Regions from separate parts of the Romboutsia sp. genome, predicted to be linked through region 1. Evidence: riboswitches for the same ligand, from Rfam matches in the RefSeq annotation. Region 1 holds a riboswitch; each other region holds the start of a gene.
What was found. Region 1 has a riboswitch for S-adenosylmethionine ahead of AC11VW_RS13890 (4Fe-4S binding protein). Riboswitches for the same ligand answer to the same signal wherever they lie in the genome.
Positions count from the first base shown of each region.

Region 2: linked by a shared signal. The riboswitch ahead of metK (methionine adenosyltransferase) and the one ahead of AC11VW_RS13890 (4Fe-4S binding protein) in region 1 are both predicted to bind S-adenosylmethionine.
Region 3: linked by a shared signal. The riboswitch ahead of AC11VW_RS14035 (methionine ABC transporter ATP-binding protein) and the one ahead of AC11VW_RS13890 (4Fe-4S binding protein) in region 1 are both predicted to bind S-adenosylmethionine.

Region 1 is NZ_JBXKIW010000085.1:3,736-15,208, forward strand. It holds gene AC11VW_RS13865 (C40 family peptidase) at 1-21, shown strand, start outside; partial or broken gene AC11VW_RS13870 (family 1 glycosylhydrolase) at 43-165, shown strand; gene AC11VW_RS13875 (sensor domain-containing protein) at 811-2,907, shown strand; gene AC11VW_RS13880 (GNAT family N-acetyltransferase) at 2,986-3,489, shown strand; gene AC11VW_RS13885 (DUF6179 domain-containing protein) at 3,473-3,646, shown strand; SAM riboswitch class I at 3,840-3,950, shown strand; gene AC11VW_RS13890 (4Fe-4S binding protein) at 4,338-5,138, shown strand; gene AC11VW_RS13895 (ribosomal protein L7/L12) at 5,303-5,458, shown strand; gene AC11VW_RS13900 (EAL domain-containing protein) at 6,015-8,885, shown strand; gene AC11VW_RS13905 (MFS transporter) at 9,061-10,224, opposite strand; gene AC11VW_RS13910 (hypothetical protein) at 10,942-11,064, shown strand; gene AC11VW_RS13915 (ammonium transporter family protein) at 11,164-11,473, shown strand, end outside.
Region 2 is NZ_JBXKIW010000017.1:3,232-14,704, forward strand. It holds gene hpf (ribosome hibernation-promoting factor, HPF/YfiA family) at 1-469, opposite strand, end outside; gene AC11VW_RS02045 (ComF family protein) at 1,201-1,983, opposite strand; gene recD2 (SF1B family DNA helicase RecD2) at 1,986-4,208, opposite strand; gene metK (methionine adenosyltransferase) at 4,362-5,555, opposite strand; SAM riboswitch class I at 5,783-5,888, opposite strand; gene yyaC (spore protease YyaC) at 6,228-6,737, shown strand; gene fabZ (3-hydroxyacyl-ACP dehydratase FabZ) at 6,894-7,322, opposite strand; gene mreB (rod shape-determining protein MreB) at 7,335-8,357, opposite strand; gene spoIIID (sporulation transcriptional regulator SpoIIID) at 8,652-8,918, opposite strand; gene AC11VW_RS02080 (peptidoglycan DD-metalloendopeptidase family protein) at 9,020-9,694, opposite strand; gene spoIID (stage II sporulation protein D) at 9,886-10,914, opposite strand; gene murA (UDP-N-acetylglucosamine 1-carboxyvinyltransferase) at 10,988-11,473, opposite strand, start outside.
Region 3 is NZ_JBXKIW010000086.1:12,174-23,646, forward strand. It holds gene nadA (quinolinate synthase NadA) at 1-425, opposite strand, end outside; gene AC11VW_RS14025 (MetQ/NlpA family ABC transporter substrate-binding protein) at 581-1,375, opposite strand; gene AC11VW_RS14030 (methionine ABC transporter permease) at 1,423-2,172, opposite strand; gene AC11VW_RS14035 (methionine ABC transporter ATP-binding protein) at 2,165-3,130, opposite strand; SAM riboswitch class I at 3,240-3,346, opposite strand; gene AC11VW_RS14040 (hypothetical protein) at 3,450-4,070, opposite strand; gene AC11VW_RS14045 (DUF3793 family protein) at 4,261-4,845, shown strand; gene AC11VW_RS14050 (adenosylcobalamin-dependent ribonucleoside-diphosphate reductase) at 4,922-7,063, opposite strand; gene AC11VW_RS14055 (cold-shock protein) at 7,504-7,704, shown strand; gene AC11VW_RS14060 (hypothetical protein) at 7,853-8,134, opposite strand; gene fdhD (formate dehydrogenase accessory sulfurtransferase FdhD) at 8,188-8,952, opposite strand; gene AC11VW_RS14070 (molybdenum cofactor guanylyltransferase) at 8,939-9,574, opposite strand; gene fdhF (formate dehydrogenase subunit alpha) at 9,683-11,473, opposite strand, start outside.

The sequences.
Region 1 (11,473 bases):
AAAGGAGCTAGAAGACCTTAAATAATTTATTTAAACGATCATTTAGTTAGTATGTCAACTGCTGAACTTAAAAAGAGATATGGCTTTATATATGTAGATAGAAATAATGATAGAAGTGGATCGTTAGAAAGATATAAGAAAAAGAGCTTCCATTGGTATAAATAAGTTATAGCTACAAATGGAGCTAGTTTAAAAAAATAAAAATATGTTTTAAATAATATATGGATTGCCTAAATAATAAGGCAATCCATTTTTTATAGCACATAGGAAATTATATTCATTTTAAAACTGTGGATAAATATAATTTTCGTATATGTGCTTAAAAAAAGTATTCCTTATAAATCTTCAATTGAAGACTTTTTTATAGTTTAGATTTTTTAATTATAAAGGCATCAACTATAAAGCATTTTTTTCTTCCATAAAAATCAGATAGTTTTCCATAAATAGGTGTTGATACTGCTGATGTTAAAAGATAATACAAAAATATACAAAAAAGTTTATATCAAAGGTTGAATATTAAAATTATTTTAGGGTTTTTAAAGAATTTATGGAAAATAAAGGATAATGATTGATTAAAAATAGAAATAATTTATTTAGAGATGATACGGAGAACCGTATGATAAATAAGGAATATGTTTTTGCTTATCTAAGTTTATGAAAAGATTTAAAAAGAAATCAAGCACAAAAAAATAGATAGTAATAATTACAAAAATTTACAATTAAAACAAATTAAAGATATAAGCTGATGTAGGTATTTATACAAAAGGAAATAATAAGAGAATTATATCGAAGAATTTTAGGGGGATATTAATGAAAGAGAAAAAAATATTAAAAACTAGGGAAAATGCAAAATCCACAATAGAAGAGGAATTAAAGGAATTAAAGGAATTAAAGGAATTAAAGCATATAGATTTTAAATTTAAGGCATTATTAAATGCAATACCGTATATGGCATGGTTTACAGATGAAGATAGCAACTATTGTGAAGTAAATAATGAGTTTATGATACACTGTGGTAAAGAGCTAGAAGATATAAAGGGGAAAGGACATAACTGTGTATGGGAAGGTAAAATTGGAAACGAATGTAGGCAATATGATTTAAATGTTATTAATACAAAAGAGGATCTTATATCTGAAGAAATAGTACCAGGCAAAAGAGGATATAAACGTTTTAATGTACATAGATCACCAGTAATAGATGAAAAGGGTAGGGTTATAGGAGTAATGGGAGTCGCAAGAGATATTACTGAAATAAAAAATAGAGATACACAATTCCAAATACTTATTGAAAATATACCATTTAAAGTATGGCTATGTGATAAAGATGGAGTGTATGTAAATGCAAACACTAAATTTGCAAATGGCAGGGAAACAACTGTAGAACAATTAGTAGGTAGAAATTTAAAAGAATTTTATAATAAAGAAGAAGCAGATGAAATTTTTGAAGAAAATATGAAAATTATGTCTACGAAACAATCTACTAAATTTACAAAAGATATAATAGAAAAAAATAAAAGAAGAAGTATAGAAGTATATAAAACTCCAGTATTTAATATAGCAAACGAAGTTATAGGTATAGTTGGTACATTAGTAGATATAACAAAAATAAAAGAAGCAGAGAATGAAATAAAGAAACAAGCATACATAGATTCTCATACAGGACTTTTAAATCGTAGAGCCTTATATGAATATATGAATAGTGAGTTTAAAGGTAATAATGTAACTATGATGATTATAGATGTAGATAATTTTAAACAAATAAATGATACTTATGGTCACTATGTAGGAGATATGGTATTAATAAATATAGCTAATAAATTAAAAGAGTTGTGCCATGAAGATTCTATATTTCGATTTGGTGGGGATGAGTTTATAGTAATTTTTAGAGATATGATAGATAAAGAAATTATAGAAAATAAAGCACAAGAGATTTTAAGTGAAATATCTAAGATAGAAAGTAATGAAACACAAAAACATAAAATTAATGCGAGTATGGGAATTTCAACTTGTAAATGTAACAGTGAAAATTGCAAAAAAGATAAATGTAAATTAATTACAATGGCAGATATAGCACTGTATAAGGCTAAAGAGTGTGGAAAAAATAGATATGTATTATATACAAAAGGGCTAGAGGATGAAAGAATTTTAAATTTTAATATACAAAAAGATTTGAGTAGAGCTATAGAAAAAGATGAAATAAGGGTATTTTATCAACCACAATATACAAAAGATAATAAATTAAGAGGGTTTGAAGCTTTATTTAGATGGAACAATGAAAAATACTCTCATAGACCTATAATAGAAATCATTGATATTATGGAGAAAAGTAATTTAATAATCAGTATAGGTAATGAAATAATAAAAAAAGCATGTATATTTGCTAAAAAAATAAATAAAAATAGAAATAATAAAATAATTGTATTTTTTAATGTATCTTCTATTCAGATAATGGATGATAAATTTATAGAATTTATGAAACGTATATTAAAAGAAACAAAAGTCTGTACAAGTTGTATAGCAATTGAAATAACAGAAACTGTGTTACTTGAAAATATAAACGAAAATATACAAAAATTAAAAGAGTTAAAAGAATTGGGCATCAAAATTGCTTTAGATGATTTTGGAACAGGATATTCATCTTTTAATTACTTAGTAAAATTACCTTTATCAGAAGTGAAAATAGATAAAAGTTTTGTAATAGGGATGGATGCAGGAAAAGAATATATAAATCTTATAAAATTAATTATAGATTCATCTCATTCGTTAAATTTAGATATAGTAGCAGAAGGAGTGGAAACACAAGAACAATTAAATGTATTGAGGGATATGGGAATTGATTATATACAAGGGTACTTATTCTCAAAGCCACTAGAAGAAAAAGATGCGCTAAATTTAGTAATAGATTAATAAATTAGAAATATGTTAACGATATAGACGTTATATATGTAAGTATGAATTATTTGTATAATAAAAAGGAGAATTGAGATGGAATTTAGAAAATCAGTTGAAACAGATGTTAATGATATAATGAGCATTATTAAACAAGCGCAAGATTACTTTAAAGAGCTGGGGATTAATCAATGGCAGGATGATTATCCTAATGTTGAAACAATAAGAAATGATATTATAAATAAAAATAGTTATGTATTGATAAAAGATAATAATATGGTTGCTACTGTAGCAGTTTCTTTTGATAAAGAAAAAACATATGACTCTATTGATGATGGTGAATGGATTAGTAATAATGAATATGCAGTTATTCATAGAATGGCTGTTGACAATAATTATAAAGGATTAGGATTATCATCTCAAATTATGAAAAATATAGAACAGCTTTGTTTAAATAAAGATATATACAGTATCAAAATAGATACACATGAAGAAAATTTATCTATGCAAAAGCTACTTATAAAAAATAAGTTTCAGTATTGTGGAATAATTTATTTAGAAGATAAAAGTAAAAGAATAGCTTTTGAGAAAATGCTATAATGACACAGATTTGCTTATAAATATTTTTGAATTAACTATTACTAATGCTATATTTTCTATTATGGAAAAAAATCCTAGTGAAGGCTTGAACATAAGTGAACATCAAGATTATTACTTAGAAGAAAGTCTTAATAGTTTGAATAATGAAGATTTATAAAAATTAATAAATTTATGTGTAGATAAGTCCCATTCTTTTAGATAAGTAAATTTATTGTTAGTGTATTTTCCTTTTACAGGTGGCCCAATCTATAAGCTTTAAATGTTATAATTTTCCTATTTATCATTGACATAGCAGTTGGAAGAATATATAATAAATTCCATAAAATGAATATAATAAAATTGAATAACCGTTCTTATCCAGAGAGACCGAGGGACTGGCCCGATGACGTTTCAGCAACCAGCATATTTCATTTGTATGCATGGTGCTAAATCCAGCAGAATTTGATTCTGAGAGATAGGAGAAGGTATATATGGAAAACCATTCTAAAGTTTTCATTTGTACAAAAGTCTTCTTCATATTTCTGGAGAAGACTTTTATTTTTTTTTGGAGTTTTAAAAAAATTAATTTGTTATAAAAATATCATAGATAAAGGGAATAATTTATTTGAATCTGTTAAGCTGATATGAAAAAATAGCTTAATATTTAATAGAATTACTCGTTCTTTAAAAACTTATACAGTTTATCAGAATGATAACGAGGACATTTTACACTTGTTTTGTTCATTGTTCTCCTCTCCTTTTTCTTGGGGATATTGAGGTGTTAGAGAACTTATTATATTTCCTAGAGTTGAGAAGAACAATGTTCATATAAATTAACAGATCGATTTATTTTGAAGGGGGATAAAACTATGAAAGAATTTACTTTAAATGAAATTGTAAAAATTGCATTGGGAAGCGGGGCTACTTTAGCGGGTGTTGCTAATGTAGAAGACTTAAAAAAATCACCTGCATTTACTGTTATAGCTAAAATGCCAGGGTATAATGGGGTTGGAACTTATATGTGTGGAGAAAACGATACCTTTTTACCTGAAGTAGTATGGCCCGAAGGAATAAAAAGTGTAGTTGTTCTAGCATATCATCATCCTGTATCTGATCCTAAAATGGACTATTGGGTTGAAGGTTACAATACAGTTGGTAATAGAAAGTTGATTGATATTGGCAAAAAGTTCAAAAGTATTATGGAGAAAGAAGGTGTATCAACATATTCTTTTAACTATCATATAGAAAAAGGAGGAATATTTCTGAAGGATTCAGCAGTAGTAGCTGGGTTAGGATGTATTGGTAGAAATAATTTGCTAATTAATCCTAAGTACGGTCCACATATAAGGCTAAGAGCAATAGGTTTAAATTTAGATTTGCCATCAATTGGACCTTTAGAATATGATCCATGTGTTAAATGTGAAGTAAAGTGTTGGGAGAATTGTACGAAGGAAGCATTTTCTAAAAAAATATATTCAGAGGTAGAATTAGGAAGAAGTGAACTTCCAGGGAGAATAGGAAACTTTAATAGATTAGTATGTAACATACAGATGAAAGAAGATGAAGGCAATATAATTCCTGTAGAAATACCAGAGAAATTTGATGAAGGCTTTGGAAAAGCTATAAAGTATTGTAGAGATTGTGAATATGCATGTCCAATAGGTAAATAGTTATATAGGGAATAGGGGATATGAAGTGAGGTTTGAATTATTATTTTAGTTCATATTTTTAAATAAAAGAGTTAAGCCAAAAAAAGGGGGATTTTTATGAAAGTAGATTTAGAAACAAAACCTGTAGAAACAAAACAGACGGATAAACTTTATCGAAGTTTAAAATCAAGACACCTGAATATGAAGAATTAAAAGAACTTGCTTTAGAAGGAAAAAAAGTCAAGGCTATAAAAAAATATAGAATAGTTTCAGGAGTAGGTTTAAAGGAAGCAAAAGATTATATAGATTTATTGAGTAATAATATTAGTAATAAAAAGTGATAAAAGGTATTATGAATGAGATTATTTGAAAAAAATGGTACAATAATAACGAGTATTTACTCTAATAGATATATATTTAAAGGTAGAGATTTAAGAGGGAGGTCTTGTGTAGACTTCTTTTTTTTAGTACAAGAAAAGGTTGCACTATATATTATCTATATAAGTGTATATAGATAATATATAAGGATACGGGGGAGAAATTTTATGAGAATAGATTATGTTGATTGTGTAGAGAGTGATGATTTTTCAGAAGGGTTAAAAGATTATCTTGATGTTATTGGCATAGATGCAGGTTAGAAATATTGTGAAGGAGAGGTAGTTATAAGAATGCTATTATGATGTTAAAGATGAAAAATTATATATAACTACTAAAAGGGATAATATGGTATAATACCGTTGAATAAAAAATATTAAGGAGAGACATGACATACGTCTTGTCTGATTTAAATTGACAATTTAGGAAAGAAAATGAAGTATTGTTTATCTGATTGTGAAGATGCTCTATAAGGAGTTAGCAAGGGAGATAACATACTAAATGAAGGAGACAATATACTGCATGACAAAAAAAATGAAATTAAAATCTCTTCGAAGTAGTACAATAAAGCTTTTTGCTTTGATGTTTATTATATTAATTTTTTCAATCTATTTGTTGTTAAACACGATTATGAGGAGTAGCATTGATCAATTAGAAAGAAAAAATATTAATGAAAATATGGATAGAGTCACAAATGCTCTTGATTTTGAGGCATCCTCTTTATATTCTACTGCACGAGATTTGGCGGCTTGGGACGATACCTATAAATTTATTGAGAATGGGAATGAAGACTATGTATTCAATAATTTACAAGAAGATGTATTTTTGAACCTAAAGCTGAATTTAATGGTGTTTATTAATCAATCAGGAGAGTATGTATTTGCCAAGGGAATGGATTTTAAGAATAAAGAATTTGTATCAGTTTATCCTGAATTGAAAAAAGAGTTAGAAAAAAGTAATATATTTAAAAATGCTGATTCGAACTATAAAGTAAAAGGCATCATTATGCTGCCGCAAGGGCCTATGTTAATAGCCTCTTATCCTATTAGTAAAAGTGATTTTGAAGGACCAGTACGTGGGAATGTAGTGCTTGGGCGTTTTTTAGATGATATGGCGGTTAGTGACTTATCTGACAGGCTGAAGTTGGACATTTCTTTAGAAAGGCTTGCCAATGAGAATCAAAAGTATGCTCAAAGCTCAAATCCTATCACTCCTCAATCTCCTATAGAGATTGAGGAGCTAAGTAGAGATAAAATTGTTGCATACACAATACTACAAGACATTTACAAACAGCCGGTACTAGGCTTAAATATAGAAATGTCTAGAGACATAAGTCTGATTGGAAAAAAAGGCATAAACTATATGCTTTATTCATTGATTGCAGTGGGCTTTATTTTTATTATTACTGTCATGCTTTTCTTGGAAAAAAACATATTGTCAAGATTATTAAAATTAAGCAAAGAAGTGTTGAATATAGGGAATAAAGGGGAGTTTTCCGTACGCTTAAAACCACAAATAAAGCAGGATGAAATATTCGTTTTATCAGAAGAAATCAATAATATGTTGGACAAGCTAGAGCAATCAGAGGGTCAAATTCGAGAAAGTGAAGAAAAATACCGAACTTTTGTAGAAAAAGGGACAGATGTTATATATTCGCTTAATAAACAGGGGGTGTTCTCATACATATCACCCAACTGTTTGGAAGTACTTGGATATACTACTGAAGAAATCATTGGGAAACGATTTACATACTTTTTAAATCCCGATGATAAAGAAAATTTGAATAACCTTTTACAAAACGTTTCAGAATTAAAGGAACATAAAGATGGTTACGAGTATAGGATGAAAATTAAAAATGAATCATGGAAGTGGTTTCAGACAAAGATTTCTGTAATACCACAAAGTAATAATAACCAAAACTCTTATATCGGTATATTTTATGACATACATATACGTAAATTAGCACAGGAAGCACTTGAACACACCCTTGAGAAAGTTCAAGACCGTACTCTAGAGCTTTCCAAGGCCAATGAGCTCCTACAAGTTGAAATTGTAGAGCGAGAAAAGATACAAGAAAAAATCTCACATCTCGCATATCATGATCATTTAACGGGATTACCGAACCGAATATTATTCGTTGATCAACTGAAACAGGGTATTTTTCTTGCTCGATATTTAGAAAAGCCACTTGGTGTTATTTTTGTTGACTTAGATGGTTTTAAAATGATCAATGATACCATGGGACATGATCAAGGTGACGAACTACTAAAAGAAGTTGCTAACAGACTGGCTGCTTCAGTACATAAAGATGATATTGTTTCCCGCGTTGGTGGTGATGAATTTATTATAATGGTACAAAACTTTACAGATTCTGATGACATTATAAAAATTACAGCCAAAATTATTGATGGTTTTAAACAGCAATTTAAATTAAATGATCAAGACTTCTATGTTACCGCTAGCTTAGGGGTTGCCCTCTATCCAATGGATGGAGAAGACGTAGATACACTAATAAAAAATGCAGATATTGCCATGTACAAAGCAAAGGAAAATGGTAAGAACCAATATGCACTTTGCACACCATTGATGAAAACCAAAGTCATGGAAAATATGACGCTGACTAATAGTTTGTACCCTGCTTTAGAGCGAAATGAGTTGATGCTTTATTACCAACCACAAGTAAATAGCGCCTCTGGGAAAATAATTGGTCTTGAAGCATTATTGAGGTGGAATCACCCTAAGCTAGGTTTTGTTCCTCCTAGTAAATTTATTCCTATTGCGGAACAAACAGGCTTAATTATGCCTATTGGTGATTGGGTGCTTAAAACTGCTTGTAAACAAAATAAAGCATGGCAGGATGCAGGTTTACCCCATATTCGTATGGCAGTAAATCTTTCCGTATCTCAATTTCATAATCCTAATATAGCAAAGCAGGTTGAAGAGATTTTAATGGAAACTGGTTTAAGCTCTGAATACTTAGAGCTAGAAATTACTGAAAGTATTGCAATGAATGAAGTGAACGGCGTTATTGAAACTTTGAACTCCTTTAAAAAGCTTGGCATTACAATTTCTATCGATGATTTTGGGACAGAGTATTCTTCACTGAGCCGTTTGAAACAAATGCCTATTGACAAGATTAAAATTGCTATGCCGTTTGTACAAGGGATAGACGTGAGTGATAAGGATGAAGCAATTACCAAAGCCATTATTGTACTTGCGAAAAATCTGGGACTACAAACCATTGCAGAGGGAGTAGAAACGAAGCAGCAGCTTTCGTTTTTAAACCAGCGTATGTGCGATGAAATTCAAGGATTCTATTACTATAAACCATTGCCTGCACAGGAAATTGAAACTATATTGCGTGCTGACGGCATTCTGAAAATTGAAGATTAATATGTAAAAGATGATTTCTGTATTGTGAACTATAGCCCATAAAATACACAATTTTAAAAAGATAGGCTATGTTTTAACATACTGTTGAAATTAAGAATACAACTAAAGGAGGAAAAATATTTTTCCTCCTTTAATACATAATATATAAAAACTATTTTAAGATACTTAATTTTATCTATACCACTTCAACATTTTTATCATTAATAACATCTAAATTACTTATCCATCTTAAAACTACAAAGCTGAATAATGAAACTCCAATAGAAAAAATAAATATAGAATTTATTCCAAATAAATCTATCATTGTTCCGTATAATAGTTTCATAAGAGAATAAGAAACACCAATTGTAAAGGTATAAACAGTCATAGATGTAGTATAAAGCTTTTTATCTACAACCTTACCAATAAAATCAAAGGCACAGATTATTATAATAGAAATAGCAACACCATGCATAGATGTAGCTAACATAAATATCCATGGATTAGATGTTAATGCATAAATTATCCATCTAATCAAAAGAGCACAACTGGCAAAACTTATCATCTTTATCATTCCGTATTTTTCAAGAAAATCTTTACTCTTTACCATAAAATAAAACTCTGGAATAACCATAAATACAGTAAGTAATCCAACTAGCTCAGCTCCAGCCCCAAGGTTCATTAGATGTATTCCTTGATAGGCCGCCATAGCTTCTGTTAATGAGGCAACACATACTCCACAAAGTAGAATCAGCATATAAGCTCTATTTTTAAATAATTTTGGTAAATCCTCTTTTAAGTTTATCTTTTCTCTATGTTCAATTTTACTTGTAGTATCTAAAGTAGGAGTTATTATTAAACATCCTATCATACTAACCATAAAAACATAGAAGAACATAAGATCATTATTAGTCATTTTTATAAGCTGACCACACAAGAAAGAAGCTATAGCAAATGACATAGAACCAATTACTCTTATTCCACCATAGTTTTTATTATTTTCCCTACAGTATGAAGTAGTTATAGAATCTGTTAAAGGCAATATAGAATTTCTAAACATTTCAAGAAATGTAGCTACTACAAGTATTGCTATAAATGAATTAGTAATAGCGAAAAGTCCTGTGAATAAAAGTGACATTAGTATATTTATCCAAAGAACGGATTTTTGTTTTTTCATTAAATCACTTATAAGTCCCCATATAGGGACAAAAATAATACCGATTATAGATGGTATTGATACTACCATACCCACTTGTGATGAACTAAATCCTAGGGTATTTTCTAAATATACTGGTAAAAAGGTATTGTATGCACCTAAACCAATAAATAGAGCTAAATATTTTGCATAAAATTTCGACATGATGAATTCCTCCTTGTATGAATATACCACAATATTAAAGTTATGAAAATAGTAATAGTTCGTACTATAGTTATCATCTTCCATAGAGTATATATATCATTCAGATATATGCTTACATAACTAGATTTTAAGCAACCGATAGTTGCTTTTAAAAACTATAGGTTGGTTTTTAAGGTAAGGTTTCAGTCTATTAAAGATGGTCTTTCAGTACAAAGGCTTCATATAAGTCCTTATGATGATGAACCAAGAACTTTTATGGCTATTCAAGAATTCTGTGGGGCAAACAATTTAGACTTAAAAACAAAGGATCATAGAGAGGTGAATATATTTATCGTGGGTATTATTCTTGTGAATCGTCTCCAACATTGAAATCTATGTCAATTTTATCTATACCATTTCAATATTTTTATCATTAACAAGATATAAATTACTTATCCATCTTAAATCTATAAAGCTAAATAATGAAGCCCCGATAGAAAAAATGAATATAGAGTTGAATTGTTAAATAAATCTGAATTTATCAAAATAGTTGAAATATAGATAAAAAGTAATATAATAAAATTAAGTACGCTATAAAATGCAATGGAAGTATTAAATTGAAGAATACTAAAAAGATATAAAAATTTAGGGATGAATATGTAAATTCAAAACCTAGAGTATGTTATGAAAGAGCTAGAATTTTAACAGAAGCTCATAAAAAACAGAGGGAGAATCTATTTGCATAAGAAGGGAAAAGGATTTCAAAAAATAAAAGAAGAAGTAGAACAAAAAATACAAGAATTAGATATAGCAAATCCTGAAAATATAGATAAAATAGATTTTTATAAATCTAAAATGTAACAGTTAAATACTGCATTCTTCATAAAATCAATTTGTTTCTAGGAGGAAATCAATGAGGTAGAATTCAGATTATATTAAATAAAAGGGGGATATAAACAAATGAATACATCACCATCAGTTTCTAAACCAATGAGTACATCACCATCTAAACCAAAAGTAAACAAAAGCTTGCTTGTATTTTTATTGGGAGTATTTATAGTTATGGCTGTTATTTTAATTCCAGCTATCAATGAAAATGTAGCTACACAAATGAGTCAAATTAATGGGGAAAATATTAATACGGCTCAAGTAGGAGATCAATATGATACTATATTTGAGACTCTTAAGTATAACAGATCAATTGACATTCTTGCTATGCTTTTGGTTGGTTTTGGTTTTCTTATGGTAACGGTAAGAAAACATGGATTTA
Region 2 (11,473 bases), on a different contig from region 1:
TATAGAAATCATGTTCACTCAATTCCATTTGTAATACAGCTTCTTCAGCACTCATCGGCTTCATATCAAACTTTTTACGTCTTTCTATTACTATATTTATATCTTCGTCTTCTCCCTCAAAATCAACTTCGCCTGGACCTTCATCTACACTTTGGAATCTTATACTTTGATGGTCTTGGTGTCTATCCTGTAATCTATTTTTATATCTTCTCAATTGTTTATTTAATTTATCATATACAACATCTATAGCTGCATATAGATTTTCTTCTATATCTTCAGCTCTAATTATTGGTCCACTTATAGGGATAATTGTTACTTCTATCTTTTGTCTAGCTTTTTTAGCACTAACTGTTACCTTTACTTCTGTTTCGGGATGAAGGTAGAAGTCTAATCTTTCGATTTTTTCTTCTATTGCACCTTTTATTCCATCTGTTAGTTCCATTTGTTTTCCAGATATTATTATATTCATAAGAACATCTCCCTTCAGTTATGGCAGTATAAATTCTCTTATACTTTAGTAATATATTCTACATTAATTTATATAATCCTTTGTTTTTATTGTTAGCTTTTATAATTTATTATATTCAACTAAAATAAGATTAATTTTGAATTAATTCACATATCATATATGTGGATTAATATTAACACATCATCTGTGGATAGTGTGGATAAATTTGTTAATAACTATTTTATTTGTGTATTTAAAGCTATTTTCTAATCTATAGCTGTCCACAAATGTCAACAAAATCTGTTATTAATTTGTTAATTAATGTCTTAATCTCACGTTTTATATATATTTTTATTATAAAATTTATTTTTTATGCATTATATTTATCTTACATACAATTTTGTTAGTTATGTTATTGATTATAGAAATCACACATATTTATACATAATTTGTATAATTTTAATTTTTTGCAATAAAAAAAGCACCTATAAAGGTACTTTAAGATATTCAGCTGACCTGGTTTTTGACCCCACACTCGCCTACTGGAGGGTTCGCTTGGGTTCGCCGCACTACTAACTCTCTCGATTTTTTACCGGTAGGTCTTACCTCTAAGCCGCACCATGATCATTAACACAATTTTTAGCATTAACTTACGTGGATCCCTTTGCCTGCGACTGGCTTGGACTTTCAACCACAGACCTAAATATCACTTATTTAGTTTAATATTTTAATACTAATATGTCAATAGTAAATTATTCCGTAATATAGCAATCATTGCTTCTTGTTAAAAATGTCATAACAAACACCTTATTTACACCATTTAGCTTTAATAATTTAGATATTTCATTTACAGTCGATCCTGTTGTAAATATATCATCTATTAGAAGAATATTTTTATTCTTAAAATCATATTTAGAGTCTTTCAGTATAAATGCATTTTTTAGTTCTACTTTTCTTTCTTGTTTACTAAGCTTATATAGTCGCCTCGTGTAATCTTTTCTAACTATTTTATCTATAACTGGTAAATCAATTGATTTACCTAAATATTTAGCTATCTTTTGAGCTTGGTTAAATCCTCTTTTTTTTAATCTTTTTTTATGTAATGGCACAAACAATATACAATCAAACTTAATACTTTCGATCTGTAATTTTTCCTTCATTATATTAGCTACATATCTACTCATATAAGTCTTATTATTATATTTTAATCCAAAAATAATTTTTTTACTAAACTCGGTGTACTCTATACAGGATATAGCTTTATCAAAGTAAAAGGTTTTTCCAAAGCAATAACTACATCCACTTATATCCTGTTTTTCTAAAGAATGATTTATTATTGGCTTTCCACATTTAATGCATCCATCTAATATAAAAGTTAACTCCATAAAGCAATTTTTACACATAGAATATGTATTTATTTTATTTATAGGTTTGTCACATATAATGCAACTTATATTTTCTGGATATATAAATTCTAAAAATATATTAGTTATGTTTTTAAATATGCCTTGTTTTTCATTTAAATAACTTTTCATATTTACTTAACTAAAAGCCCCTCTTCTCTAAATTTATTTAATTTGTAAGCTAGATTAGAATATCTATCATTTATCCTATTATTTTTTATCATATACTCTAAGTATTTTACATCTCCTACTAATACAACTAATTTTTTAGCTCTAGTTACTGCTGTATATAGTAAATTACGGCTAAGCAACATAGGAGGTGCCCAAGTTATAGGTATAACTACAACTGGAAACTCACTTCCTTGGCTTTTATGTATCGTTGTACAAAAGCTATGGTCTAGTTCATCTAATTCATCATATTTATAAGCCACTATTTTAACTTGGTCAAAAATTACATAAATAGTTCTCTTATCCTTATCTATATGGTATATGTATCCAATGTCCCCATTGTATATACCTTCTCCGGTATTACTTTTATCTTCATTTTCCCATTTTTTAGTATAATTATTTTTAATTTGCATAATCTTATCCCCGACTCTAAAAAGCCTTTTTTGAAAACTTTCTTCTACTTTGAACTTTTCGGGCTTATTAAGATATTTTTGAAGTTCCGTATTAAGATTGGTAACGCCTAAATCACCTTTTCTCATTGATGCAAGTATTTGTATATCCTTTAGTTTATCTAAATCATAAAACTTAGGTAATCTTTCATTAACTAAGCTAACTATCTCTTTTAGTATTTCTTCATTCGTTGTTTTCTTGATGAAGAAAAAATCCTTTCCCTTTGAATTTAAATGTAGCGGTTCACCATTATTTATTTTATGGGCATTTACTACTATCATACTCTCCTGCGCTTGTCTAAATATCTCATTTAATCTAACTACATTTATGATATCAGAATCAATCATGTCTTTTAGAACGTTTCCTGCACCTACTGATGGAAGCTGATCACTATCTCCAACTAATATCACTCTAGTGCCTGGTTTTATTGCTCTTAATAGACTATACATAAGCAAAATATCTACCATAGATACTTCATCTATAATTATTACATCTGCTTTAATAGGCTCCTCCTCATTTTTCATAAATTGAAGTTCATCACTGTCAGTTGTATATCCCATTTCTAGTAATCTATGTATAGTTCTCGCTTCTTTATCAGAAGTTTCACTCATCCTTTTTGCTGCTCTTCCCGTTGGAGCCGCTAAGACTACTTCTTGGTCATTATTTTCGAATATTTTTATTATAGTATTTATAGTCGTAGTTTTCCCGGTTCCTGGACCACCAGTTATTATTACTACTCCACTTTCTATAGCTTCTTTGACTGCTAACGATTGATTTTGAGCTAATTTAATATCATCTTGTTCTTCTACAAATCTAATTTCTTTTTCTATATCTATATTTAAATTTTTAAATTCACATTGCGATAATCTTATTATTTGTTTACAGACTCCATTTTCAGATATATAGTACGGAATTAGATATATTAGATTTGCTCCATTCATTTTCTCTATGTGAACTTTTTGATCATATGCTAAATCCATTATGCATTGTTCAACAAGGGGTAATTCTACTTCTAATAATTTCACTGAATCTTGGATTAAAATATTTTCTGGTAGATACGTATGACCGCTACTTAAAGATTGATTTAGAGCATATAAAATTCCTTGAGACACTCTATCTTTAGAATTTTTTTCTATGCCTATTTTACTAGCTATATCATCAGCTATTTTAAACCCTATACCCCTTATGTCTTCAGCAAGTTTGTATGGATTTTTATTTATAACTTCAATGGCTTTACTTTTATACTTCTTATATATTTTCATACAATAGTTAGGAGTAATTCCATATGGAGATAACTCTATAATTATATTTCTAAGTTCTCTATTTTCTTCATAACTTTTTACTATTTGATCTATCTTTTTACTTCCTATGCCTTCTACTTCTTTTAATTTTTCTGGCATATTTTGAATTACATCTAAAGTATTTACTCCAAACTTATCCACTATCCTCTTAGCCATTTTTTCCCCTATACCATGTATCATTCCTGATGATAAATATACATAAATACCTTCTAATGATGATGGTGTTACAGGCATAAATTTATTTACCTCAAATTGAGTCCCATAAGTTTTATGATTTATCCACTTACCCTCAACTTCTATACTTTCTCCTACAGATAGAGTAGGCATACATCCTACAATTACAACTTCATTATCTGAATTTACCAAATGAGCTATTGTGTAACCATTATCTTCATTCTTAAATACTATGTCACTTATCATTCCTTCTATTCTTTCCATACTTATTCTCCTACAACAAATAATATTTCTATCGTTCACCTAAGTTGTACTTATTATACCTTTTATAGGAAATAAAATCACCCCTTAAAGTACTATTATACAGGCATTTCCTGTTAACACTTTAAGGGGTTTAAATATATAATCTATATTAAATTATTGTCCTAATGCTTCTTTTCTTAATAATTCTGCTTTATCAGTTTTTTCCCAAGGTAAGTCTATATCAGTTCTTCCTAAGTGTCCGTAAGCAGCTACTTGCTTATATATAGGTCTTCTTAATTCTAAATCTCTTATTATTGCACCTGGTCTTAAGTCGAAGTTCTTATCAACTAATTGTACTAATAATTCTTCTGGAACTTTTCCTGTTCCAAAAGTATCTATAAATACAGATAATGGTCTAGCAACACCTATTGCATAAGCTAATTCTATTTCACATTTGTCTGCAAGTCCTGCAGCAACTATATTTTTAGCTACGTATCTTGCAGCATATGCAGCAGATCTATCAACCTTTGTAGGATCTTTTCCTGAGAATGCCCCTCCACCGTGTCTTGAGTATCCACCGTAAGTATCTATTATTATCTTTCTTCCTGTAAGACCTGTATCTCCTTGAGGCCCTCCTATAACGAATCTTCCTGTTGGGTTGATATATATTATAGTTTCTTCATCAAGTAATTCTGCTGGGATAACTGCTTTTATAACATGCTCTATTAAATCTCTTCTTATTGTATCATTGTCAACATCTTCTCCATGTTGAGTTGATATAAGAATAGTGTGTACTCTAACTATTTTTTTATCATCATATTCAACTGTAACTTGAGTTTTTCCATCTGGTCTTAAGTAATCTAATAATCCTGATTTTCTAACTTCTGTTAATCTTCTAGCTAATTTATGTGCTAATGATATTGGTAATGGCATCAATTCTGGAGTTTCATTACATGCAAATCCAAACATTATACCTTGATCTCCAGCTCCTATTGCTTCTATCTCTTCTTCTGTTTCTTGTCCAACTCTACTTTCTAATGCTTCATCAACACCCATTGCTATATCGCCTGATTGCTCATCTATAGCAGTTAAAACTGCGCAAGTGTTAGCATCAAATCCAAACTTAGCTCTTGTATATCCTATTTCTTCAACTGTTGATCTCACTAATTTTGGTATATCTACATATGCAGAAGTACTTATTTCCCCTGCTACTAATACTAATCCTGTAGTAACTGTTGTTTCACAAGCTACTCTTGATAAAGGATCTTTTTCTAATAATGCATCTAGTATTGCATCTGATATTTGGTCACAGATTTTATCTGGATGCCCTTCTGTTACTGATTCCGATGTAAATAAATGTCTTGCCATGTTTTGTTTCCTCCTTAATTTATAAAGTACTTCTTACTTTAAATTTCATTTTGTATAAGTTCACTTTTCTTATACGTTGAAAAATTGATTTTTTAATGAAACCAATCTATTTTAAAACCTTGACTATGCTTTATAAGGTAGCTATTTAGTAATTATTATTGAGCATAAAAAAACCTCTTCTTGTACAAGAAGAGGTTAATTATGTATATAAATACGTTAATTAACTAACCTCATCTTTCAAGACTATATAGTCTTGTAGGATTTAGCACCATCTCCCTAATGGGTGGTTGCCGGGCTTCACAGGGCCTATCCCTCCGCCACTCTTGATAAGGTAATCAAGAAAGTTATTAAGTTTTTTTCGTTTTGTGTATTACTAAATCATATGTTACTACCTTTTTAAAAATATGTCAACCAATTTAAATATTAATTTTTTATCCTTTTAATAAAAAATATATATTTCTTATCTTTTTAATAAAATATTTATTTTTTCATTAAATATCATATACCCCTTAAAATTACTAACTTTTGATTTCTTCCTTTTTAATTTTAACATGTCTTTTTTAACTATATAGTATCCTATCTTAACTTAATTTCATATTATATCTTATCTACTTTAAGATAGGTCTTTTTTAGACCAAATTTTCATATATTTCTTTTGAAGGGGGTGTTCCTATGTATTTGGCCAAAGTGAATTATAAAAAAGAAAACGTTGTGCAGACATTAAGTTCAGTGCTTAAAGATTTAGTTGATGAGAACACAGTTGTGGTTTGTATAGGAACAGATCGAGCTATAGGTGATGCTCTTGGACCTTTAGTTGGAACCATGCTAAAAAATAGTGACTTTAGATACCCTGTTTACGGAACGCTAGATAACCCTATTCATGCTTTAAATATATACGAATCTATTGAAAATATCAAAAACACTCATCCAAATGGAAACTTTTTGGCTATAGATGCCTGTTTAGGATCCAAAAGTAGTATAGGTAATATACAAATTAGAAAAGGCCCTATTCTTCCTGGAAAAGGTGTTGGAAAAAAACTCCCTCAAATAGGAAATTATTCTATTGTAGGAATTGTAGATAAGATAGATGAAAATAATAGATTTTCGTTTAATAATGTAAGACTTAGCTTTATATTAGAATTAGCAGAAATGATTTCATTATCCTTATTACTTGCTACTTGATTTTTTCTCTATTTGTATAAAGGAATAATCTCGCACTATATCTTTACATACACTTCTACTAGCTGTGCGGGCTACTTGCTTTTAATCAAAACTAATTTATGAAGTATACTTTTTAAATTTATAAACAAAAAAGTCCTATTTCTAGGACTTTTTTGTTTATTTTTGTACAAGAGCAAACACTAGCTCACCGGTACATGCAAGTTCTTCTCCAACAAAAGCTTTTGCTGTAGCTTTTCCTATATTTCTTCTAACAGAAAGCATTTCTACTTCCATAGTTAATGTATCTCCTGGTCTCACTTCTTTTTTGAATCTAACCTTATCAATACCTGCAAAAACACCTAATTTCCCTTTATTCTCATCCATAGACATCATCGCAACACATCCAACTTGCGCCATCGCTTCAACGATTAAAACTCCTGGCATTATAGGATAATTTGGAAAATGACCTTGGAAAAATGGCTCATTCGCTGTAACATTTTTTATTCCTACTGCTCTTTTTCCTTCTTCTAACTCTATTACTTTATCCACTAATAAAAATGGATATCTATGTGGTATTAACTCTTTTATTTGATCTATATTTAACATTAAAATACCTCCCTATCTTTTTCTTTTGAAGGTTCCTCCTGTTTCAAGCAAGTCTAAAGAACCTAATGCAATTCCTGTTCCCTTAGCTACACAAGATAGAGGCTCGTCTGCTATTATAACTTTAATTCCCGTTCTTTCCTCTATTCTTTTATCTAGCCCGTATAATAATGAACCTCCACCTGTCATTATTATTCCTGCATCACTTATATCTGCAGATAATTCTGGCGGTGTCTTTTCTAATACTCTAAGAGCAGTTACTACTATTTGCTCTGCACATTCATCAAGAGCTTCTAGCATTTCTGAAGAATTTACAGTCATAGATTCTGGTAATCCTGTAACTAAATTTCTACCACTTATTTTCATACTTTTTTCTTCTTCTCTTTTATATGCAGTACCAATTTCTATCTTTATCTTTTCAGCACTTCTTTCTCCGATAAGAAGATTATGTTGTTTTCTCATATATCTTACTATGGCTTCATCAAATCTATCTCCACCTATTTTTATAGATTCACTTACTACAGCTCCTCCTAAAGAGATTACAGCTATATCTGCTGTACCTCCTCCTATATCTATAACCATACTTCCATTTGGCTCAGATATATCTACTCCAGCCCCAATTGCAGCTGCTATAGGCTCTTCTATAATGTATACTTCTCTAGCTCCAGCTTGGCGTGTAGCTTCTTCTACAGCTCTTTTTTCTACTTCTGTAACTCCAGTTGGAACACATACCATTATTCTAGGCATAAAAAATCTTCCAAAACCTTTTTTATCTACAACTTTATTTATGAAATAGTTCAGCATTTTTTCAGTTACATTATAATCTGAAATAACACCATCTCTTAGTGGTCTTATTGCAATTATATTACCAGGCGTTCTACCTATCATCCTTCTAGCTTCTTCACCTACTGCTAAGACAGAATTCGTTCTTTTTTCTATTGCTACAACAGATGGCTCCTCTAGTACGATTCCTTTCCCACTAACGTATACAAGTACATTAGCCGTCCCTAAGTCTATACCTATATCAGCTCGCGACATCGTTCCAACTCCTTTTATATTATTTTTATATTTAAACGTTTCATTATTTTTTTTTAAAACACTCCTATTATACAAAATATACAAAAATGTTACTTTAGTCAAGAATAATATAAAAAAGATTCATATTTTAGCAAAGCCACTAAAAAAGCCCTCTTAAAATAATTCAAAATTTAAGATACAAAAAAGAACCTTTAGAATCGATTCTAAGGCTCTTTTTCTATATTCATATGTATTTTTGATATTTAGATTTTATTTTAAAATATTAAAGAAGCTACTTTTTCAGTAGCCTCGGTTTTAACCTATATTCTTTTTTATATCTTTTTCATATTTTAGCTTAGTAGCCATTCCTCCCCTTATGTGTCTTTCAGATTTATTCTTTTCTAAAACCATTTTAACCTCTTTAGCAAGAGATGGATTTATTTCCTCTAATCGTTCTGTTACATCTTTATGAATAGTACTTTTACTCACTCCAAATGTTTTCGCAGTTTGACGGACAGTGGTATTTTTTTCTAGTATATATTTTGCTACAACGATTGCTCGTTCCTCTATATGAGATCTCAAGACTTCCCCCCCTCACATACTAGCCTTAATCATATATATGTAAGTTTACAAAAAAATATAACAGACTTAATCAAATAATTTGATTAAGTCTGTTATATTTTTTATTTAATTAAACTCATTGGATCTATTGATTGTTTTCCTTTAAAGGCTTCTATATGTACATGAGTTCCCTCTTCACTTTCAACTGGAGATGTATCTCCTACAATACCTAGAGGTTGACCTTCTTTGATCGCTTGGTCTTTTTTAACTTCAATTTTCTCATTCAAATTAGAATATACTACTACTATATCATTCTCACTTTTTACTTTTACTGATATACCATGTTTATCATCTTTAAATACATCCACTATTTTACCCGCTAATAAAGATTTTATATCTTGACCTGTATTAGCACTTACATCTAAGCCTTTATGTATTTCCCATAAATTTAATGTCTTTGAATAACTAGGCTCTTTTTCTGAATATTCTCTAGTAACTTTTTTTCCTAAAAAGCTTAATTTAGAATCACTTTCTTTTTCTTTTTCTTTTTCCTTAGCTTGTTGCAAATTTTCTTTTGATCCTGTTGTTGTTGGAACAGCATCATTATTATCTTTTTCTATTAAATGCAATTCATCCTCGTTTTTGCTATTTCTATCAGTATTATTTACAAATCCGTTATTAGAAGCTAATTCGTCTACATTGTTCTTTGTAAACCAAACTCCTCCAACTGCTAGTGAGCAGATACATGCAAATAATGCTAAGTAAAAACCATCTTTTTCTAATAGTTTTTTCTTCATAGAGCACCTCCAAATATATTTATGTATTTATATTGTTATCTTTAATTTCTATTTTTATACAATTTATGTACTTTTTTGAATTAAGATTTTATTCGAAGGGTACTATTTAATTTTTTATATTATTTGCATGAAAAATAAACCCTATAGTATATATCATTTAATATATTTCATAGAGTTTATTGTATTTTATATTAATATAAATCAATTATTTGAGTTCCTGCATAATAATGAGATAGTATCTCATGGTATTTATATCCTTCTTCAGCCATACCTTCTGCTCCCCACTGACTCATTCCTACACCATGTCCATAACCCTTTACTATGAAATCTAGATAATTATCATTAAAGTCTATATCAAAATTAGCCGAATTTAGATTTAGTATACTTCTTACATCAGTTCCTTTAATTTCTTTATTTCCTATTTTTATTTTTTCTACAGAACCTGCATCACTTGTTTTAAGTATCTTAATTTGGCTACTTAAATTATTCTCACTTATTTTTATATCACCGTAGCTTCTTCTTAAAGTGCTCACAAAGTCTTTGTTACTAATTTTTAATGTAGATACATATTTAGGTGAATAATTCTTATCATAAGGACTATCAACTGACTTTAGATATGGATATGATTGTGAAAATACTTCTTCACAATTCTCTGTTTTACCTGATGATGTTGAAAAATATAAAGTAAGTATTGGCTCATTATCATAAGTTATAATATTCCCTTTAGTTTCTTTTACAGCTTTTTCAATTTTAGAGTAAGAATTTTTCATCCACTCTTCACCATTTTTTTTCTTCAACTCATCATAACTTTTATATTCTTGGCAATGTCTATAATCAGTACAAACCACAGCATCTTTGTGTTTACTTTGATTTCCTTGTTTTTCTTTATACATTACAAAAGTTCTAGCTGCTACCGCTTGAGCTTTTAGAGCTTCTATATTGAATTCTGTAGACATTTCTCCTGCTACTACACCACACAAATATTCTTCAATGTCCATTCGCTGAGTACTACCTAATTTGTGATTATATACATTTATAATTGGTGATTTTTTATCTACTGTTTGATAATTTATCACTTTCTTTACAGTTTCATTGATAACGTTATTTTTTTGATCTAGAGGTGTTGCTTCTATTCCATCATAAGATACTATACTTATAAGTATAGGTATTGTTATAGCGCAAGCCACTACACTTGCTAAAACTATTAAAGGGTTCTTCATATACTTTTCCTCCTTGGTTTAATCCTTGTCCTTAAGTATATGAACAACCCTGTGCTTTTAGCACTATTTATTTTTATTTATCTTCTACTATTCTTATATTCCCACCTAATGCAGTTATTTTCTTATCTATATCTACATATCCTCTTTGTATATGGTATATTTCTCCTATTTCTGTTTCACCTTCTGCTATAAGTCCACATAATATAAGTGCAGCACCTGCTCTTAAATCTGTTGCATTAACCTTAGCTCCATGTAATTCTTTTACTCCATTAACAACAGCACTTCTTCCTTCTATCTTTATATTAGCTCCCATTCTATTGAACTCAGCAACGTGCATAAATCTATTTTCAAATACTGTTTCTATAGCTACACCTGTTCCGTTCGCTATTGTAAGCATCGCCATAAATTGAGCTTGAACATCTGTTGGGAATCCTGGATGTGGTAAAGTTTTTATATCTATTGGCTTTAAAACTTCAGGACCTATTACTCTTACAGATTTATCCATTTCTATTATTTCACAACCAGCTTCCTTTAATTTTGCTACTACTGGTTTTAAATG
Region 3 (11,473 bases), on a different contig from region 1:
TGTTTGTTAGATATATTTTTTAATATATCTAAGGCACTTGATGATGTAACTGCTATATCACAATGAGATTTTACTGTTGCAGTTGAATTTATGTAACATACTGTATAAGCATCTGGATATTTATCTTTTAATTCGAGTATTCCTTCTTCAGTTGCCATATCTGCCATTGGACATCCTGCATCTAATACCGGCATTAATATTGTTTTTTCTGGAGATAAAATTTTAGCACTTTCTGCCATAAACTTTACTCCACATAATACTACAACCTCTTCCCTACTGTCTCTTGCTACTTCACTCAGGTAATAAGAGTCTCCTACAGCATCAGCTAATTCCTGTATATTTTCTGGTTGATAATAATGTGCTAGTATTATTGCATTTTTTTCCCTTTTTAATTTTTGTATTTTTTCAACTAAATCTCTACCCATAATTACACCACTTTCTCTATTCTATAAGTTTTTATTTACCAACTGTATATGCATCTGTAAAGACATTGTAGCATTATTTGTTTTATTCATCAATTAATAAGTGTATAATTTCATAAAAAAAAGCATCTTTTAGATGCTCTTTCTCATTAATTCGATTAAAATGATGGTATTATGCTTCCTTGGTATTCTTTTTCTATAAATTCTTTTACTTCTTTGCTAGTTAAAGCTTTTGATAATATTTTTATTTTTTCACTATCTTTATTGTCTTCTCTTACAGCCAGTATATTTGAATATGGAGAATCTTTCGATTCTATTACTATTGCATCTTTAGTTGGGTTTAACTTTGCACTTAATGCATAGTTAGTGTTTATTACTGCCCCTTCAACATCTTTAAGTACTGTTGGAAGTTGTTCTGCATTCATTTCTTTTATTTCTATATTCTTAGGATTTTCAATTATATCTTTTATACTTATAAGTTCTCCGTCTTTAATGCTTATCAAACCATTATCTGCTAGTAACTTAAGTGCTCTTGCTCCATTTGTAGGATCATTTGGTATCGCTATTGTTGAATTTTCTTTTATTTCATCTAACGACTTTACTTTATCTGAATATAATCCAATTGGCTCTAAATGTACTTTCTCTGTATACGTAAGTTTATATCCTTTTTCTTTTATTGTCTCTTCTAAATACGGTACATGTTGGAAATAATTCGCATCTAATGAACCTTCATCTAGCGCTGTATTTGGTAATATATAATCGTCAAATACTTTTATTTCTAATTCATATCCTTGTTCTTCTAACTGTGGTTTTATTACTTCTAATATCTCAGCGTGAGGACTTGATGATGCTCCTACTACTATTTTATTGTCGTCAGTTCCCTTACTACATCCTACTACTGATACTAATATTGCTGATGATAATGCTAAAGTTAATAATTTTTTAAATTTCATTTTTAATTCCCCCATTTATTTTTAATATTTTTATAAGCTTTTACTATTTATACATTCTCATTTAATTCAGTGTTTGTTTTAACTGAAATATCATTATTTGAAACACTTCCTTTATGGTTTTTAACTTTTAAATTTTCCCCATATTTTAGTCTATTGTATGCAAAATTTCCTAGCCCTTGTATTATTTGAACTAATATTATAAGAGTTATTACAGTATATATCATTACAGCTGTGTCAAATCTTTGATGCCCATAAGTAAGTGCTACGCTTCCAAGTCCTCCAGCACCTATTGCCCCTGCCATTGCAGTGTAACCTAGTATTGATATTACAGATAAAGTGACACCTGATACAATTGATGGCATAGCTTCTTTTATCATAACTTTAAATATAATTTGGCTCTTAGTAGCTCCAAATGATTTAGCAGCTTCTATTAAACCTTTATCAACTTCATTAAGTGCTCCTTCTATTATCCTTGCTATAAATGGTGCTGAACCAATTGTTATAGGAACTATTGTCGCTGTTTCTCCTATACTTGTTCCAACTATAATTCTTGTAAGTGGTATTAAAACGACTATAAGTATCATAAAAGGAAAACTTCTAATGGTATTTACTATAAAGCCTAATGATTTATTTATACTATTATTAGGTTTTAGCCCATCTTCCTTTGTAACTACTAATATTATTGCTAATACAAATCCTATTATTGTGGCTAATATTGCAGGTACTGTTATCATATATAATGTTTCTAATAATGCCTCTAGTAAAATTTTATTTACAAATTCACTTAAGCTAGTCATTTGCAATCTCCTCCCATCTTATATTTTTACTATTTAAGTAATTTTTAACTTTTCGATTATTTTCCTCATGTGTATTTATAATAAGAGAACCTAATATATCTTCTCTAAATTTTTCTAATCTACCAAATACTATTGAAAAATCTATATCTAACTCTCTCGCCATATTTGTTATTAGGGTGTTATTTGAAATTTCTTTTGGAAATAATATTTTTATATTGCTTCCACTAGGTAGAACTATATTTTCTTCTCCTATTAACTTTCTAAGTCCCTTTGTATTTTGTAAAAATATCTCTTCTGTATCACCAATTTCTAAAACTTCTCCATTTTCCATTATTGCAACTTTAGTACATATTTGCTTTATTACTTCCATCTGATGAGTTACCATTATTATAGTAATATTTAATTTTTTATTTATATCTTGAAGTAATGATAGTATTGATTTTGTAGTATTAGGATCTAGAGCTGATGTTGCTTCATCACAAAGAAGTACTTTCGGATTTAGAGCTAAGGCTCTCGCTATTGCTACCCTTTGTTTTTGACCACCACTTAAATTTCTTGGTTTATCATCTTTTTTATCAATTATTCCTACTAAATCTAATAGTTCTAAAACTCTTTTATTTATTTCTTCATTTGAATATTTGAAACATTCTAGCGGCAATGCTACATTTTCAAATACTGTTTTTCTCTCAAGTAATGAAAAATTTTGGAATATCATTCCTAAATCTTTTCTTAGTATTCTTAACTTTTTTTCATTTAAAGATTTTACTTCTTCTATTCCTACTAGGACGCTTCCTTCTTTATAATCTTCTAATCCATTTATACATCTAAGTAGTGTTGACTTTCCAGCACCACTATGACCTATTATTCCAAATATTTCGCCTTCTGCAATCTTAATATTTACATCTTTTAATACCTTCGTATTTCCATAATACTTACTCACATTTTTAATACTAATCATATAATCTTCCTCCCCCGTTACTTCCAATTTAAAACATAGTTAAATACTTATATCTTATTTTAAATACAATAAAAGCCTAAGTATAAACTTAGGCTTTATAAGCAATTTATACCCATCTTTCAGCTAATTAGCTGCAGGATTTAGCACCAATGTATATAAATATATACTGGTTGCCGGGTTTCATAGGGCCAGTCCCTCCACCTCTCTTGATAAGGAAGTATTTAATTTTTATTTTTTAACTTTTTTTATTTTCTATATTTTATATAGTATACATCACTGTAATATTTGTCAATCATTTTTCTTATTTTTTTAAATTTTCTTATTTATTCGTTTTATTAGGTGCTATATTTAACTTCTTATTCATATCTTCAAGCATTTTTGTAAAATCACTCTTAGTTTGATCTTTAACTGTTGTAGCTTCATTAACTATTTTTATAAATTCGGCTTGTGGCTTAGCCATTGCATCCTTTGGAATTGCATCTAATTTTTTTATATTGGCATCTATATCTGCTATTGTTTTTTCACCTTCTGCTATTAAATTATCATTCATTTTCTTTAAGTCAGGATCTTTTGTTTTTACATCATTTTTTAGTGAGTTAACAAAAGTTTGCATCTTATCTCTGCTATCTTTATATGCTGCTTTTACATTTTCTAGATGTTTTTCATTTCCTGGATATTTATTCGTCTTATAATATTCAGTTAAACTTTCTGGAGTTGAGTAAAGTTCATAATTTTTTAAAGTCGTACTGTAATTTCCATAATACTCTGAATACTGTTTTGCATAATTCTCATCTAAAGCAACCTTTTCTTGACCACTTTGAGCTGTTGTTGTTTTATTTGGTGCTGTTGTTTTTGGTACTACTTCTTTTTTAGTACACGCTGTTGCTCCCATTGCTATTGCTAAAGACATTCCTATTGTTAGTACTTTTTTAGATTTCATATTCTTGTTTTCCTCCTATTTTATCTTTTGAATTTTAGTTATATAAGTATATTAACTTATATTTATTAATCTTAACTATAATAGTATTTGTAAATTCAAAAATTTTATTATATTTTTTAGTTGATATCGATTATCATTACATGTATAATTTAATTATATTAATAATCATTATCAATAAGGAGAAATAATTATGAGCTGTTATTCTTGTAAAAATAAAATAAATTCATCATATATAAAATGGCTTCTAGAATTACTTGGTCCAGTACTTATGGGTTCTAAGCCTTCTGAAATACTTAATATCCCTAGATTTGATATTAACAAAGAAATTAAATTAAACGATATAAAAAATCATTTTAGCCTATGTTCTAAAGTTGAATTTATAGTTATAGATAAAAAAGAAAAAGGCTTAAAAATCTTATTTGTAAATAAAGAATCTTTAGCTACTCAACTTGACAATATAAAAATACAAAACTTCTTGAAATTTTTAGGATATCAAAATGTAGTGGATGTTAATTCTTGTTTAGACCATTTAATTGAAAAACTAGAAGGTCATAACTTCCCTGATGAAATAGGAATTTTTCTAGGTTATCCACTTAAAGATGTCGTTGGTTTTATGGGATATGGAAATTATAAATTTCACAATACAAAGTGTTGGAGAGTTTATGGTGATCCAAAACCATCCGAAGACTTATATTCAAAGTTCTTAAGTCATCGTCAAAAAATTAGAGATATGCTAAATTCTAAAAGTGCTAAGCTTATACTTACATCTCTCTAAAATATAAATTATATACAAAAAGTCTAGAGCTTTCACTCTAGACTTTCTGCATATCTGATTAACTTTTAATTTTATATTAATTACACTTACTATATCCACATTGTAGGCATATTCCACATCCACCTGTAGGTATTACTGATTCATTTTTACACTCTGGGCATACAAAATTTTCTACCTCATGGATAGTTGTAGATATCTCATCTTCTACATTTGTATTATTTTCTTCATATAAATTATCTTTTTTAGCTTTTTTAGGCTTTTCATTTAAAAGTATGCCATTTCTTTGGCATCCATCTCTATATATAGTTATTCCTTTTAATTGATTTTTCCAAGCTTGTACATATATATCATAGACTTCTTCCACTGTAACTTCATGAGGAAGATTTATTGTAGAAGATATTGATGCATCTATATTTTTTTGCCATGCTTTTTGCATTTGAATTCTTTCACTCGGTTTTAAATTCATTGCAGTTACAAATATATCTGGTAAATTTTCTTCATTTTCTATCTCATTTATATTCATATACTGAGAAACTATAGGCGTATATACTTTGTAATATACATCTTTGTCATGTAGTGTTTCTGTTTTTCTTGTATATGAGGTATTAAACATTGGCTCAATCCCTCCACTTATACCTAACATTGTTGATATTGAACCAGTTGGAGGTATCGTAAGTATTTGTGAATTTCTTAGACCATATTTTGCTACTATTTCCTTAACATCTTCATCTATATTATTTATAAAGAATTTTGAACTTAAAACAGCTTCTTTATTATATTTTTCATATGTTCCTAGTTCTTTGGCTAATAATGCTGATTGTTTTACTGCTTCATTAAGCATTATTTTTGATATTTTCTCGCATAAATTTATAGATTTTTCACTACCATATCTTATACTTAGCTTTATAAGCATATCCGCTATACCCATAACACCTAGCCCTATTTGTCTATATTTTGATACAGTTTCCCTTTGTAATTCTAGAGGATGTAAGCTAAGCCCTTCTTCTAATACTTCATTCAAACCTATAACACAGTCTGATACACATGACTTAAATTTTTCGATATCAAATATTGCGCTTTCCGTAAATGGCTCAACTATGAATTCTCCTAAATTTATAGAACCTAATAAACAACTTCCACCCTCTGGTAATGGTTCTTCAGCACAAGGATTTACTCCCGCATATTTGAAGTCTTTATCCTCACTTAATAAATGACTTTTTTCTATATTATCCCAAAATAATATTCCAGGTTCTGCAAAATCCCAGTTATTAGTTATAAACTTCATAAATAATTTGTAAGCGTCTACTTCTTTTATTATGACTTCATTAGTATCTTTTATTTCAAATTTACACTCATAAATTTCTTTATTTTCTACTGCATTCATAAATTCATCATTTATTCTAACTGATAGATTAGCTTTCGTTACCTTTTCTAAATCTGTTTTTATGTCTATGAATTCTTCGATGTCAGGATGATTTACATCCATAGATATCATAAGTGCTCCTCTTCTTCCTCTTTGTCCTATAAGTCCTGTAGTCATTGAGTAAAGATCCATAAATGACACTGCTCCAGTTGTGCTTTTAGCAGAATTATGTACTCTTGAACCTTTTGGTCTAAGATTTGATATATCAATTCCTACACCTCCACCATAACTAAATGTTTTTGCTAAATATTTTGCTGTATCAAATATAGATTCTAAATTATCCTCTGGTGGTTGTAGTACATAACAATTAGAGTAAGTTACTTTTATACCATCTTTAGGCAGCCCTCTATTAGCTAGTATTCTTCCTGCAAATAAGAATTTTCGTTCTCTTATTAATTTTTCTATCTTTTTATTTCCACCTGATATTCTTTCTAACCACTCATTAAAGTTTTCATGATTGTATTGATATTTGTTACTCCAAATAGATTTTTGTAACTCATCCATTTGCCATTTAGATTTTCTTAAATCTGATCTCTTTTCTCTATATAGAATGTATTTTTTAGCCACATCTTTTCTATTCGATTCCATTAATAATAGTTCTACCATATCTTGTATCTCTTCTACACTTATTTCTTTCTCAGAAGAATTAACTTTGTTCTCTATATTCAAAGCTATAGATTTAGCTAACTCTTCATCTATACTAAATTTACTATTTATTGTAGATTTATAAACCGCATTAAATATTTTATTTTTATCAAATATCTCTTTAGTTCCATCTCTTTTTATTATTTTCATGATTTTACACTCCAATTTTCTTTATTGTCTTTCATTTTCAATTTATACCCACATTTTCTATCTCAACACAATATATTGTATATTTTTCAAATAAAATACTATATATTGTGTCTAAATAAAAAAACACCTTCGATTAGATATATTTATGTTTCCAAGAGAATGTATTTTATATTACTAATAAATTTTTATTTGATTTTATTAATTCTTACCATAAATCACTTTAATTTTAAATTCAATTTAGTATGTTATATACTCCATAAATTAAATCTATTAATTTAAATATTTATAAATTAATTTTTACAAAAATTGTCGTTTTTAATTTTCAGTTTTTCTGATTTTTTTTTGATCTACTACTTGTTTTTTTGATCTTTTTAAGTTATAATTATTTCACAAGCTTAGTTAATAGGTTTGGATTTTTAAATACACGGAGGTTTTTTATAATGAAAAACGGAATAGTAAAATGGTTTAACAGTGAAAAAGGATTTGGATTCATATCAGTAGACGGTGGAGAAGATGTTTTCGTACATTTCTCAGCTATACAAGGTGATGGATACAAAACTTTAGAAGAAGGCGAAAAGGTTAGCTTTGAGATAACTCAAGGAGCTAGAGGACCTCAAGCTGAAAACGTAAATAGAATATAATTATATTTAATATATATTTTTATTTCAAGAAAAAGAAGCTTATAGCTTCTTTTTTGGTTGTCTATTTTTATTTTCTATTATGTTTTATTACAAAAATAAAAATGAGTACTTAACAAAATACTCATTTAAAATAATATTACCTTTTTTATTAATGTTTTATTATAAATCGTATAATTTCAATTACTTCATACTCAATTAAGCTAAACATCTTATATACAACATGACTTTTAGGTATATTTGCTAGTTCATCATTTTCTATATATGTTTTAGATATTATTTCTTCAATAGCATCATACTCTATATTTAATGTAGGCGTATCAAAGTCTTTTATACATATTCTAAAAATATATGTTATATTTGTGGCTTCACTTATATATTTCTCTATATATTCTACTTTTATTTTCTTATTTTCAAACATAGATTGTATCATAAAAATTCCTCCTACTAATTCTTACTAGTAAGTTTGTCCATAATACATTTTAATTACTCTGAATAAATATTCATTCTATTTCCTCTAACAAAACCTATAAGGCTCATATTTACAATATTAGCTAAATCAATTGCTACATTAGTTGCAGCTGATCTTGATATTATACAATTTATATTTAGCTTTGCACATTTTAAAATCACTTCGGATGTTATTCTTCCACTTGTTAATATTACTTTATCTTTAATGTCTATATCCTGTTCTAAGCATTTTCCTATTATTTTATCAAGTGCATTATGCCTACCTATATCTTCTTCAAAAAATATTATATTATTAAAATCACTAAGGGCTACACTGTGTACTCCGCCTGTTTCTAAAAATAACTTAGACATTTTATTAAATTCATTCATAATCTTAGAAACACAAGAATATTGTATATTCCTATTATATGAATTAATATTTACTTTTAGCTTGTCTAATTCGTTATAATAGATACTTCCTTTTCCACATCCTGAAGTTATAATTCTTTTTTTATTGGATTTTTCATTTAATAAATCTTTATTATTAAGTTCTATGTTTACATATCCTTTTTCTTCAAATAACTCTATATTATTTATATCATTTATACTTTCTATTATACTTTCTGAATGTAAAAATCCAATTGCTAGCTCTTTTAAAGACTGAGGAGTACATGTTAAAGTTATAAATTCTTCTCCATCTAAGAATATAGTAAATAGATATTCAACTATAACAGAATCTATTATTCTTTCAATTGACTGCGATTCATATCTTTTAATACTATATTTTTTAACTACATTCATAATTTTCAACTTCCCTTTTGTATAAATTTAATTCTTCTTTTGTATTTAAATTTATAAATATATCATTTCTAAACTCATGCTCTCTAAATTCTTTTCCATCTATATAACTAACATTTTTATTAGTTCTTTCATAAAAACTTATTACGGATCTTTTGCTGCCATAAAGTAAATAATCCTTTATTTCATGGCTGAGTTCCTTTTTATAGAAACCTTGGAAAAGTTGTATTTTATTATTAATATTTGATATATATATATCAAAACTCTTTTTAGTTTGAATATCTTTTTCTACTTTGCTTTTTAAATAATTTATGTATCTACCATCAATATTTGGCATATCGCAAGCTATAAAATACACATAATCACTTAAACTCTGCTTTAGACCTACTGCTATACCTGCTAAAGGCCCCATATTTTTTATTTCATCACTTACTACATTGTACTTACAATCTTTATAATATTCTTTTTTGTTAGTTACTATTGTTATATCATCAAAATGATTTTCTAATTTTCTAGCTATCTCAAATATTAATCTTTTTTCATTTATGATCAAACATTGCTTGTCAAATTCCATTCTTGAACTTTGACCTCCAGCTAGAATTATTGCACTTTTAAAATTGTCCATACTTACCATCCTAACTTTATAATTTTAAATAAGGATATAAACTTAGCTGCTTATATCCTTATTTTTTATATTAAACTGAATTTATTTCTCTTTACTAGTCATAATTATTTATGCCGTAACTATTTGAGCCACATTAATTTTTTCAACTTTTATAGCACAAACTTTAAGATCTGGAACTTTACTTATGCTATCTAGTGTTGTATTTGTAAGATAGTTTGCTGCTCCATCTGCAAAGTGGAAAGGCATAAAGAACACATCTTCATCCACTATATCTGTTATCTTAACAAATGTCTCTATTTCCCCACGTTTTGATGCAACTTTTATTTTCTCATTATCTTCAAATCCAAGTTTTTTAGCCGTTATAGGATTCACTTCTATATACGAATGTGGTGCTTTTTGATTTAATCCTTCTACTCTTCCTGTCATTGTTCTTGTATGATAATGATATAATATTCTTCCATTTACAAGTGTATATGGATATTCTTCACTTAAACCTTCAAAGCTTAATGTGTAATCACATGGTACAAATGTTGCTCTTCCTTTTGCAAATTTACCTACATGTAATACTTTAGTTCCTGGATGGTCTAAACTTGGACATGGCCATTGTAATCCATCATTTTCTATTCTATCATAGTTGATTCCCCCATAAGAAGGAGTAAGTATACTTATTTCATCCATTATTTGACTAGGATTTTCGTATATTTTATCATATCCTAATTTATTCATAACTTCCATAAGTATAACCCAATCAGGTTTTGAGTCTCCTACAGGTTCTATTGCTTTTCTGATTCTTTGAACTCTTCTATCTGTATTTGTAAATGTTCCATCTTTTTCTGCAAATGATGCTGCAGGAAGTACTACATCTGCAAATTCTGCTGTCTCTGTTAAGAATATATCTTGAACAACTAAGAAATCTAATTTTTCAAAAGCTTTTTGTATATGATTTATATCTGGATCTGATATCATTGGATTTTCTCCCATTATATATAGGAACTTAATTTTATCTTCACCAATTTCATGAGTTATCTCTGGAACTGTTAAACCTACATTTCTAGATAATTTAACATTCCATGCTTTTTCAAACTTTTGTACTATTTCTTCATCAGCTACCTTTTGGTACCCTGTAAATACATTAGGAAGTGCTCCCATATCACAAGCACCTTGAACATTATTTTGTCCTCTAAGTGGATTTACACCACCAAACTCTTTACCTAAATTTCCACAAAGTAAAGCTAAGTTTGATACACTCATAACATTATGAGTTCCTTTTGAATGTTGAGTTATACCCATTGAATAGAATATTGCAGCATTTTGAGCCTCAGCATATATTCTAGCAGCTTTTATTATATCTTCTTTGTCTACACCACAAATTTTTGATCCTTCTTCTGGTGTATAGTCTTTTACTAACTCTACTAAAGCTTCATAGTTCTCTGTTCTTTCTTTTATGTAATCTATATCTTGTAGATTCTCAGATATTATTACATTCATCATAGTATTTAAAAGTGCAACATTCGTGCCTGGTTTTATCTGTAAAAATACATCTGCACGATCTGCTAATTCTATTCTTCTAGGGTCCGCTACTACTAACTTGGCACCCTTTGTTACTGCTTGCTTTATCTTTATTCCTATTACAGGATGATTTTCTGTTGTATTTGAACCTATTACAAATATAGAATTTAAATCTTTTACTTCTTCTATGCTATTTGTCATAGCACCACTACCTAATGTAGTTGCAAGCCCTGCAACTGTTGAAGAATGTCAGAGTCGAGCGCAGTGGTCTATGTTATTTGTTCCTATTACTCCTCTTATCATTTTTTGGAATAAGTAGTTTTCTTCATTACTACATCTCGCTGAAGATAGTCCTGCCATTGAATCGCTTCCAAAATCAGTTTTAATTCT